DNA from 3 places in the Pseudomonas sp. GW821-FHT10B02 genome. Region 3 is predicted to be linked to each of the others. Evidence: predicted binding sites of a transcription regulator. Region 3 holds the regulator's gene; each other region holds the start of a gene.

Region 1 (3,277 bases), on a different contig from region 3:
GAAGTCGGCCGTCTGGATGTTGCCGATCACCTGCGCCGCCGGGTTGCCTGCGGTGGTGATCGAAACGGTGCCGTCACGGCCCACGGTGAAGGTCTGCGCTTCAGGCGGCACGACAATCGCCGGCTCCAGGGCGAAACCGCTGGCGGTGACGATCTGGCCGTCGGAGTTCAAGTGGAAGGTACCGTCACGGGTATAGGAGACGGTGCCATCAGGCTGCAGGATCTGGAAGAAACCGCGACCATCAAGCGCCATGTCCAGCGGATTTTCGGTGGTTTGCAGGCTGCCGGCGATAAAGCTCTTCTGGGTACCGACGATGCGCACACCAGTACCGGTTTGCAGACCCGAAGGCAGCTCACTGTCCTGGGTCGATTGCGCACCCGGCTGGCGCTGGGTTTGGTAGAGCAAGTCCTGGAACTCGGCACGATCACGTTTAAAGCCAGTGGTCGAAACGTTGGCCAGGTTGTTGGAAATGACGGTCAGATTTTTGTCCTGTGCGGACAGACCGGTTTTACTGACATAAAGTGCTGGAAGCATGCCGTTCTCCTCGCGCGCCTGTATTCCGGCGCTACGCCTGTGTAATTAGCCGATCTGCAAAACCCGAGCCATGGCTTCGTCGCCTTCTTTGGCCGTGGTCATCATCTTGACGTGCAGTTCGAATTGCCGAGACAGCGCCAGCACCGAGGTCATTTCCTCGACGGCATTGACGTTACTGTTCTCAAGGAAGCCCGACACCAGCTTGACGTTGGCATCGGCCGGCGCAGGTTGGCCGGTGGTGGTGTGGATCAGACCATCCAGGCCTTTGGTAATGGTCTTGAGATCCGGGTTGACCATCTTGATCCGGTCGACTTCAGCCATTACCTCTGGTCCCTCGCCCATGGCGCGGATGGTGATGGTGCCGTCTTCACCGACCTCGACCTTCTGCTCTGGCGGCACGGCAATCGGCCCGCCGTTACCCATGATCGGCATGCCGTTGGCGGCACGCAGCACACCCAGGGCATCGATATTCATGCTCGCGGTACGCACATAGGCTTCGCTGCCATCCGGTGCCTGCACGGCGATAAAGCCGTCACCACCAACGGCCACGTCCAGGTCACGCCCGGTTTCCAGCATCGAGCCCGGCGAAAAATCCGTCGCCGGGCGTTCGGTCATGGCGTAGGCACGCGCCGGAAAGCTGTCACCAAACACCGGCATCGAGCGCGCCTGCTCCAGGTCACGCTGAAAACCGGTAGTGGAAATGTTCGCCAGGTTGTTGGCATGCGCCTTCTGCGCCAGCGCGTTCTGGCTGGCACCGGTCATGGCCACGTACAGCATCTTGTCCACAGTATTTCTCCCCTGCGCTGGCGAACACTTGCCGCTCGCCGCTGCTTTGCAGTGCTTGAAGCAAGTTTCAAACCAACTTTGCAGAAGTGGCCAAAAGCCCCGCCAGACAAGGACTTGATCGCCGCACAGGCGTGCAGCCGGGAGAAGCGCCGTCGAAATTACGGCGCCAGCTTGCCGCTAGCGGCAAGCCTCAGTAGTCGCGGCACGCCGCGTTGTTGAAGGGACCGGCAAAGCGCTTCCAGCCATCGCCCGGAGAAAACTGGGCACAGACCAGGCGCCCATCTGCCTGGCTTTCCCAGCGATACCAAGGTGCGGCATCAGCCTTGACTTGGGTCATCAACAGCACCGCGAACACCGCTAACGCCAATCGTTGCAACATGATCGATACCTCTGAAACGACAGACCCCTTCCGAGAAAGGGGTCCGTCCACGCCTACCGCCTCACAGCAGCATCAGGTCATCTGAATGATGGTCTGCATGATGGTGCTCTGGGTAGAGATAGTCTTGGCGTTCGCCTGATAGTTGCTCTGCGCCTTGATCAGCTCAACCAGCTCAGTGGTCAGGTTGACGTTGGAGGCCTCCAGCGAGTTGGAGGCGATAGCGCCCAGGGTACCGGTCTTCGGCGCATCGATGCCCGGAATACCCGAGGAGTAAGTCTCGGCCCAGCGCGTACCACCCATAGGCTGCAGGCCCTGCTCGTTGGCGAAGGACGCAATGGCAACCTGACCGATAGCACGCGACTGCTGGTTGCTGAAGCTGGCGAACATCACACCACTGGAGTCGATGCTCAGGCTCGACAGAATACCGGTAGCGTAACCATCCTGGCTTTGCGACAGACGCGTGGTCGGGGTGTTGTAGGAGGTGGTATCGGTCATGTCGATGGCGATACCACCGGCACTGGCCTCGGAACCGTTGGAACCCCACACCGGCGGCTTGGCAGTCGGATCGGTAACGGTGGCAGGAATCCAACCGGTCAGCTTGAAGACCTTGTTCACTACTTCGTAGCCAGAACCCGCAGCACCCGCGGTCATGGTGTCGACACTACCGTCAGGCTTGAAGGTGATGACGCCCTCCAGTGGCTGCGGCGGCTCCTGGGTAGGATCGAGCGGGTTACGACCATCGATCAGGGTGTAAGACTTCCACTCATTGGTGTCGGTCTTGACGTAGTACTGATCCATGATGTGCTCGTTACCCTGGCTGTCATAGATCTTGGTGGCGAAAGTCTTGTTCCAGGTGGTGTCGTCGCTTGGATCGAACGTGGTGGTGCTCGGGATGACCTTGTCCGACGAGTTCAGGTTGATGCCCTGATCAATCGAGGTGGTGGATTTTGGCGCCAGCGCCGAGGTATCGATCTTCAGGTCGGTCAGCACGCCATTGATGATCTTGCCGTTCTCGTCCACACCGTAGCCGCGCAGACGCAGGCCGTCGGAGGTCACCACGTAATTGTCTTTATCGGTCTGAAACGCACCGGCACGGGTGTAGCTGAGCGAGCCGTTGTCGCTCAGGACGAAAAAGCCCTGACCCTGGATACCCATGTCCAGCACGTTGCCGGTGTTGGTGATATCACCGTTGGTGAACTGCTGCGATACCGAGGCCAGACGCACACCGTTACCAACGCTCTGGCTACCGACGCCGAGCTTGTTGGCCGAGTAGACGTCGGCGAATTCCGCACGCGACGACTTGAAACCGGTGGTGGCAACGTTGGCAATGTTGTTGCCGGTCACGTCCAGTTGTTTGTTGGCTGCATAGAGACCGCTAAGGCCGATATTGAATGACATCTTTCACTCCTTGTGCCGCGCTAGCCGGCTCTATATACCGATGGTTTGGACTTTGGACAGCGCAATGCTGCCCAGGCCGGCAAGATTGAGCATCATCTCGCCGCCGGTCTGACTGAGGGTTACGCTGCTGACCGTGGCCGGCAGCATGGTGTACATGTCATGCTGCTTGCCATCGATGGT
Region 2 (3,277 bases), on a different contig from region 3:
ATGCCGCCGGATCGACCGGCAGGGCGATGCCGTTCTGCACGTATTGCAGCAAGGTATCGTAGTAACTGTTGTCGCCCACCAACACCGCACCGAGTACGCGTTTGCCACTGGCATCGACCACCAGACGGCGATACGCCGAGCTGGCTTCGTCAATAAAGCGGTAGCTGCGCGCTCCGGAGGTTGCGCCGTGCGCATCGCCGATCGAGCCGACATCCACACCGAGCAGCTTGAGCTTGGTCGACATGTCGGCGCCGGTAAAACTGGCGGCGTTCTCACCCGCCAGCGCCGCCGCGACATTGCGCGCCATGCTGTAACCCGGTGCAACCAGGCCGAACACACTGCCGTTCCACGAAGCGCACTCGCCGATGGCATAGATGTGTGGATCGCTACTGCGACAGGCGCTGTCGATCACCACCCCGCCGCGCGCGGCAACCTCCAGACCGCTGCTGCGGCCCAGAGCATCCTGCGGACGAATCCCGGCGGAAAACACGATCAGGTCCGTTTCGAGAAACTCGCCGCCCTCGAAGTTCATCCGGTAGCGATAGTCTTCACCGGCCACCACCGACTGGGTCGCCCGCGACAGGTGCACGCCGACCCCGAGCGCTTCGATCTGCGCACGCAAGGCCGCGCCGCCTTCAGCGTCCAACTGCACCGGCATCAAGCGCGGGGCGAATTCCACTACGTGCGCTTCCAGGCCCAGCGACTTGAGGGCGTTGGCGGCTTCCAGCCCCAGCAAGCCACCACCGACCACCACGCCACGCCGGGCATCGGTTGCCGCAGCGCGGATGGCATCGAGATCATCGAGGGTGCGGTAAACCAGACGCGAAGCACCCTCGCAGCCCTCGATCGGCGGCACAAAGGGATAAGAGCCGGTGGCCAGGATCAGTTGGTCATAGGCGTAGCGCCCCGCCGAAGTCAGCACTTGCCGATGCTCGCGATCAATCTGAAGCACCGCTTCGCCCAGGTGCAGATTCACCCCATGCCCGGCATACAGACCCGCGGCGCCGAGGGCCAGGGTTTCAGCGCAGCTGCCGCTGAAATATTCGGACAGGTGCACGCGGTCGTAGGCACGCTGGCGTTCCTCACCGAACACCCGCAGCTCATAACGGCTCAGGGCGCCGCGTTCGATCAGTTGCTCGACGCAGTGATGCCCGACCATGCCGTTGCCGACGATGATCAGTTTTTCCCGCTGGGCGATGGTCGTTGCTGCATTCATACCCGATCCTCACTCAAGGCCATTCACGGTGGCTGTACTGCCGGGGCGAGCCCCGAAAAACAAAAAAAGGCGCCTGGAGCCGAAGCTCCAGGCGCCTTTGCCTGGTGGTTTTATGTAGTTCCGGGTGCAGATCGCCATTGACCCGCAGGAACGTTGTAACAGTGCAAAAGCAGGGACCGTGCCAACTGCCAAAGCCTTTGAAACCGGGCCTGTTCGCTAGCACAAGCGGCCGTTATCGACCCAGGCTGGTGCAACCCTCCCCCTTATGGGGCACTCAATACACATCGCGCAGATAACGTTTGCTGCGGCTCAATTCAGCAACGTAGGCGTCGGCCTGTTCGGTGCTCAAGGCGCCGTGCTCAGCCACCACCTGCTTGAGCGCGGCATCGACGTCACGGGCCATGCGCCCGGCGTCACCGCAGATATAGAAGTAGCCGCCCTCTTCCAGCCAGCGCCAGAGTTCGGCGCCGTGTTCGAGCATGCGCTGTTGCACATAGATTTTTTCCACCTGGTCACGTGAAAACGCTGTGTCCAGACGGGTCAGATGCCCCTCGCGCTGCCAGGCCAGGAGTTCGTCGCGGTAATAGAAATCACTGGCCGCCTTCTGTTCGCCGAACAGCAACCAGTTACGCCCCGTGGCGCCTTCGGCCTGACGCTCCTGCAGGAATGCCCGGAACGGCGCGACGCCGGTGCCGGGACCGACCATGATCACCGGCGCTGTGGCGTCCTTGGGCAGGCGAAAATGTGCGCTTGGCTGGGTGAAAATAGCCACTTTGCCCTGTGCCGCACGGTCAGCCAGATAAGTTGAGCAAACACCCTTGCGCTGACCATAACGGACCGTGGAAACGGTCAAATGAACCTGATCGGGGTGGAACCTGGCGCTGGAGCTGATCGAGTACAAGCGTGGCTGCAACGGTTTGAGCAGGCTCAGCCAGGTTTCCAGGTCGAGCGCCGGTTTGAAGGCATGCACCAGGTCAATCAGTTGTTTGCCCCACAACCACTCCTTGAGCGCTGCTTTGTTCTGCGCTTTGAGCAGGTCCTGCAGCTGCGCGTTGCCACTGTGCAGGGCAATGGCTTCCAGTATGGCCGGGGTGATCCGGGCGATTTCCAGGTGCTCGCCCAAGGCAGCGGCCAGCGGCATGTCGGCCTGGCCCTTGAGGCTGACCAACCGCCGGCCATCCAGACCGGTCGCCGCGAGCAGCTCGTCCACCAGCGCCGGACAGTTGCGCGGCCGCACGCCGAGGGCATCGCCGGCCTGATAGCTGAAGCCGCTGTCGGCCAGGTCGAAAACGATTTGCCGGGTTTCCTTGTTGGCGCCCGGGCTGTTGAGCAAGCGGTTTTCCAGCAACCTGGCGGGCAGCGGCTGTTGTTTGCTGAAGCCCGTGGCCGCAGGCTGGGACACAGGCTGGGACACAGGCAAGGCCAGCGTCTGCTGATCACGCCCGAACTTGGCCAGCAGCGCCTGCAACCACTGCCCTGCCGGTGCGGCAACGTCACCCTCGCAATCGACCCGATCCAGCAAGCGCCGACCACCGAGCTCGGCCAGGCGCTGGTCGAGCTTGCGGCCGAAACCACAGAACTGCTCATAGCTGGAATCGCCCAGGGCCAGCACGGCATAAGGCAGTCCGGCGCAACGTTGCGCATGTTCGCCCTGCAAGTCCTGCCAGAACGCCGCGCCGCTATCCGGTGCGTCGCCGTCGCCAAAGGTGCTGGCAATCAGCAGCAGGCTGGCGGGACTGTCCAGCTGCGCCAGCGCGACATCCTCCATGCAGCTTAACTGCACCGGCAGGCCAACCTCACGCAGCTGTTCGGCACACTGTTCGGCCAGGGCCTGACCGTTGCCGGTTTGCGAGGCCCAGAGTAACAGGTGCTGGTCCTGCATCGAGGCGATTGGTTGCTCGACTTGCACTGCGCTGATGCGTTCGCCAGCGACCCGGCTCAGGGCCACCGCGCAATACTTGAAGGCCGGTTGCAGCGACAGCGGATCGACGGCGTCGCTGGTGACTGCGTTGATGGCCAGGTTGTCGCCGTAGACATCATTCCAGTGAAACGGCGCAAAGC
Region 3 (3,277 bases):
CAGCTCGGTGTTGATCAGGGCATTTTCCGCCAGCTGCGGTAGCAGCCCGGCAGGCAGGTTATCGATGCAGTAGTAGCCGTTGTCCTCCAGGACTGCGAGGGCGGTGCTCTTGCCGGAGCCGGATCGGCCACTGACGATAATCAGGCGCATGTTCAGGACTCGTTCTGTACGTCCAGTACGACCTGGTACAAGGCTTCACTGCTACCGGCGGCACGCAACCTGTCACGCACTTCCTTACGGTCGAGCATGCTGGCAATTTGGCGCAACAGCTCAAGGTGCGCATCAGTGGCCGCTTCGGGAACCAGCAGGACAAACAGCAAATCGACCGGGGCGCCATCAATGGCGTCATAGTCAATCGGTGCATCCAGGTGTATCAGGGCGCTGATGGGGGATGAGCAGCCTTTCAGGCGGCAGTGTGGAATGGCAATGCCATTACCAAAACCGGTCGACCCGAGTTTCTCCCGGGCAAACAGGGCTTCAAAAACGTCTTGCATCTCCAGGTCCGGAACTTCCCGGTCGATCAGGGTGGCGATTTCCTGGAGTGCACGCTTTTTACTGCCTCCCGGCGCGTTCACCAGGGAACGGCCGGGGGTCAGGATGGTTTCAAGTCGGATCATGGATGAGGGGGATCAGCGGGCCGCTGCACCTTGCAGCAGGCTTTGCTGTTTTTCCTTGTGTTTTTTCAGTTGGCGGTCGAGCTTGTCGGTCAAGGCATCGATCGCTGCATACATGTCTGTGTGTTCGGCATTTGCAACCACTTCGCCGCCGGGAATAAACAGCGTCGCTTCAATTTTCTGCTGCAGCTTCTCGACCTTCATGATTACCGTCACATTGGTAATCTTGTCGAAGTGCCCTTCCAGCCGTTTCAGTTTCTGTTCGACGTACTCGCGCAGCGGCTGGGTGACTTCTACATGCTGTCCACTGATATTGACTTGCATACAGCTTCTCCTTTGTTGCCCGTGCATAAGAGGCAGGTATTGCGCCTGCCACTGAACTGCTATGGCTATCTCAGGGGCTACATCAGTCGCTTACGCTCACTCGACGGTGCAATGCCGAGGGACTCGCGGTACTTGGCGACGGTGCGACGGGCTACCTGGATACCTTGTGCCTCCAGTAAACCAGCGATCTTGCTGTCACTCAATGGCTTTTTCTGATTTTCCGCTGCAACCAGTTTTTTGATGATCGCGCGAATCGCTGTGGACGAGCATTCACCGCCTTCGGAGGTGCTGACGTGGCTGGAGAAAAAGTACTTCAGCTCGTAAATTCCACGCGGTGTATGCATGTATTTCTGGGTGGTGACCCGGGAAATGGTCGACTCGTGCATGCCCACCGCTTCGGCGATGTCGTGCAATACCAGCGGCTTCATTGCTTCGTCGCCGTGATCGAGGAAACCACGTTGGTGCTCGACGATCTGGGTGGCGACCTTCATCAGGGTTTCGTTACGGCTCTGCAGGCTCTTGATGAACCAGCGGGCTTCCTGCAACTGGTTGCGCATGAAGGTGTTGTCGGCGCTGGTGTCGGCACGGCGGACGAATCCGGCGTATTGCGGGTTGACCCGCAGACGCGGCACGGCTTCCTGGTTGAGCTCGACCAGCCAGCGTTCGTTGTCCTTGCGCACGATCACGTCAGGGACCACGTATTCGGCTTCGCTGGACTCGATCTGCGAGCCAGGGCGCGGGTTGAGGCTCTGGACCAGTTCGATGACCTGGCGCAGTTCGTCTTCTTTGAGCTTCATCCGCCGCATCAGCTGGCTGTAGTCACGGCTGCCGAGCAGGTCGATGTAATCGCGGACCAGGCGCTGGGCTTCGGCCATCCAGGGGGTGCTGGCGGGCAGTTGACGCAGCTGCAGCAGCAAGCACTCGCTGAGGTTGCGCGCGCCGATGCCGGCCGGTTCGAATTGCTGGATGCGGTGCAGCACGGCTTCGACTTCGTCGAGCTCGATATCCAGCTCCGGGTCGAAGGACTCGCAGACTTCTTCGAGGGTTTCGTCGAGGTAGCCCTGGTTGTTGATGCAGTCGATCAGGGTGACCGCGATCAGCCGGTCGGTGTCGGACATCGGCGCCAGGTTCAACTGCCAGAGCAGGTGGCTTTGCAGGCTTTCGCCAGCCGAGGTGCGGGTGGTGAAGTCCCACTCGTCATCGTCGTTGCTGGGCAGGCTGCTGGCGCTGGTCTGGTAGATGTCTTCCCAGGCCGTATCGACCGGTAGCTCGTTGGGGATGCGCTCGTTCCATTCGCCGTCTTCCAGGCTGTCCACGGTGGGCGTGGTTTCCTGGAAACTGGTGTCCTGGACTTCGGCGACCGGCTTGCTTTCGGCGTTGTCCGCCATCGGGTCGCTGTTGTCGAAGTCGTCGCCTTCTTCCTGGCGTTCGAGCATCGGGTTCGATTCCAGCGCTTCCTGGATTTCCTGCTGGAGGTCCAGGGTAGAAAGCTGGAGCAGACGGATGGCCTGTTGCAACTGCGGTGTCATCGTCAGTTGCTGGCCCATTCTTAGGACGAGCGATGGTTTCATGGCAGGGGCTTAACACCTTTTTCGCCGGCGCACATGCGCCATCCACTACAAGGGCACCGAAGCGCCAACTTTAAGCAAATTATATGCCTGAAATTGGAGCGTTTGCCTAGGGTGCTGTAACAATTAAGCCGGATTTCACCGGTACAGTTGCCCCTGGCAAGCGCTTTGTCGCCTCGAACTTACAAGCGGAACTCGTGGCCCAAGTACACCTCTTTGACCAGGTCGTTGGCCAGGATGGTCTCTGCATCGCCTTCGGCAATCAGTTGGCCATCGTTGACGATGTAAGCGGTTTCGCAGATATCCAGGGTCTCACGGACGTTGTGGTCGGTGATCAGTACACCGATGCCCTTGGCCTTGAGGTGATGGATGATCTGCTTGATGTCGCCGACCGAAATCGGGTCGACACCGGCAAAGGGTTCGTCGAGCAGGATGAATTTCGGTGCGGTGGCCAGGGCACGAGCGATCTCCACGCGGCGACGCTCGCCGCCGGACAGGCTCATGCCGAGGTTGTCGCGAATGTGGCTGATGTGAAATTCCTGCAGCAGGCTTTCCAGTTCCTTGCGACGTCCGGCGGTGTCGAGGTCCTTGCGGGTCTCGAGGATCGCCATGATGTTGTCGGCAACCGAAAGCTTGCGAAAGATCGAGGCTTCCTGGGGCAGGTAACCAATACCGGCACGGGCACGGCCGTGCATCGGCTGGTGGCTGACATCCAGATCGTCGATCAGGACACGGCCCTGATCGGCCTGGACCAGGCCGACGATCATGTAG

What was found. The regulator sigma-54, encoded in region 3, starts transcription at its own class of promoters, with help from an activator protein. The targets are predictions, from matches to a motif close to ANTGGCATNNANNTTGCTNT.
Region 1: the regulator sigma-54 is predicted to act here: its motif matches at 1,378-1,397, upstream of AC07OF_RS21650 (flagellar basal body rod protein FlgF).
Region 2: the regulator sigma-54 is predicted to act here: its motif matches at 1,383-1,402, upstream of nirB (nitrite reductase large subunit NirB).

Annotation. Positions count from the first base shown of each region.
Region 1 covers NZ_JBWKNR010000015.1:100,623-103,899, forward strand. Annotated here, with positions in the region: gene flgG (flagellar basal-body rod protein FlgG) at 1-534, opposite strand, end outside; gene AC07OF_RS21650 (flagellar basal body rod protein FlgF) at 580-1,320, opposite strand; gene AC07OF_RS21655 (hypothetical protein) at 1,511-1,699, opposite strand; gene flgE (flagellar hook protein FlgE) at 1,772-3,097, opposite strand; gene flgD (flagellar hook assembly protein FlgD) at 3,128-3,277, opposite strand, start outside.
Region 2 covers NZ_JBWKNR010000007.1:166,142-169,418, forward strand. Annotated here, with positions in the region: gene nirB (nitrite reductase large subunit NirB) at 1-1,216, opposite strand, end outside; gene AC07OF_RS12955 (bifunctional nitrate reductase/sulfite reductase flavoprotein subunit alpha) at 1,491-3,277, opposite strand, start outside.
Region 3 covers NZ_JBWKNR010000002.1:147,420-150,696, forward strand. Annotated here, with positions in the region: gene rapZ (RNase adapter RapZ) at 1-150, opposite strand, end outside; gene ptsN (PTS IIA-like nitrogen regulatory protein PtsN) at 153-617, opposite strand; gene hpf (ribosome hibernation-promoting factor, HPF/YfiA family) at 630-938, opposite strand; gene AC07OF_RS03660 (RNA polymerase factor sigma-54) at 1,016-2,509, opposite strand; gene lptB (LPS export ABC transporter ATP-binding protein) at 2,689-3,277, opposite strand, start outside.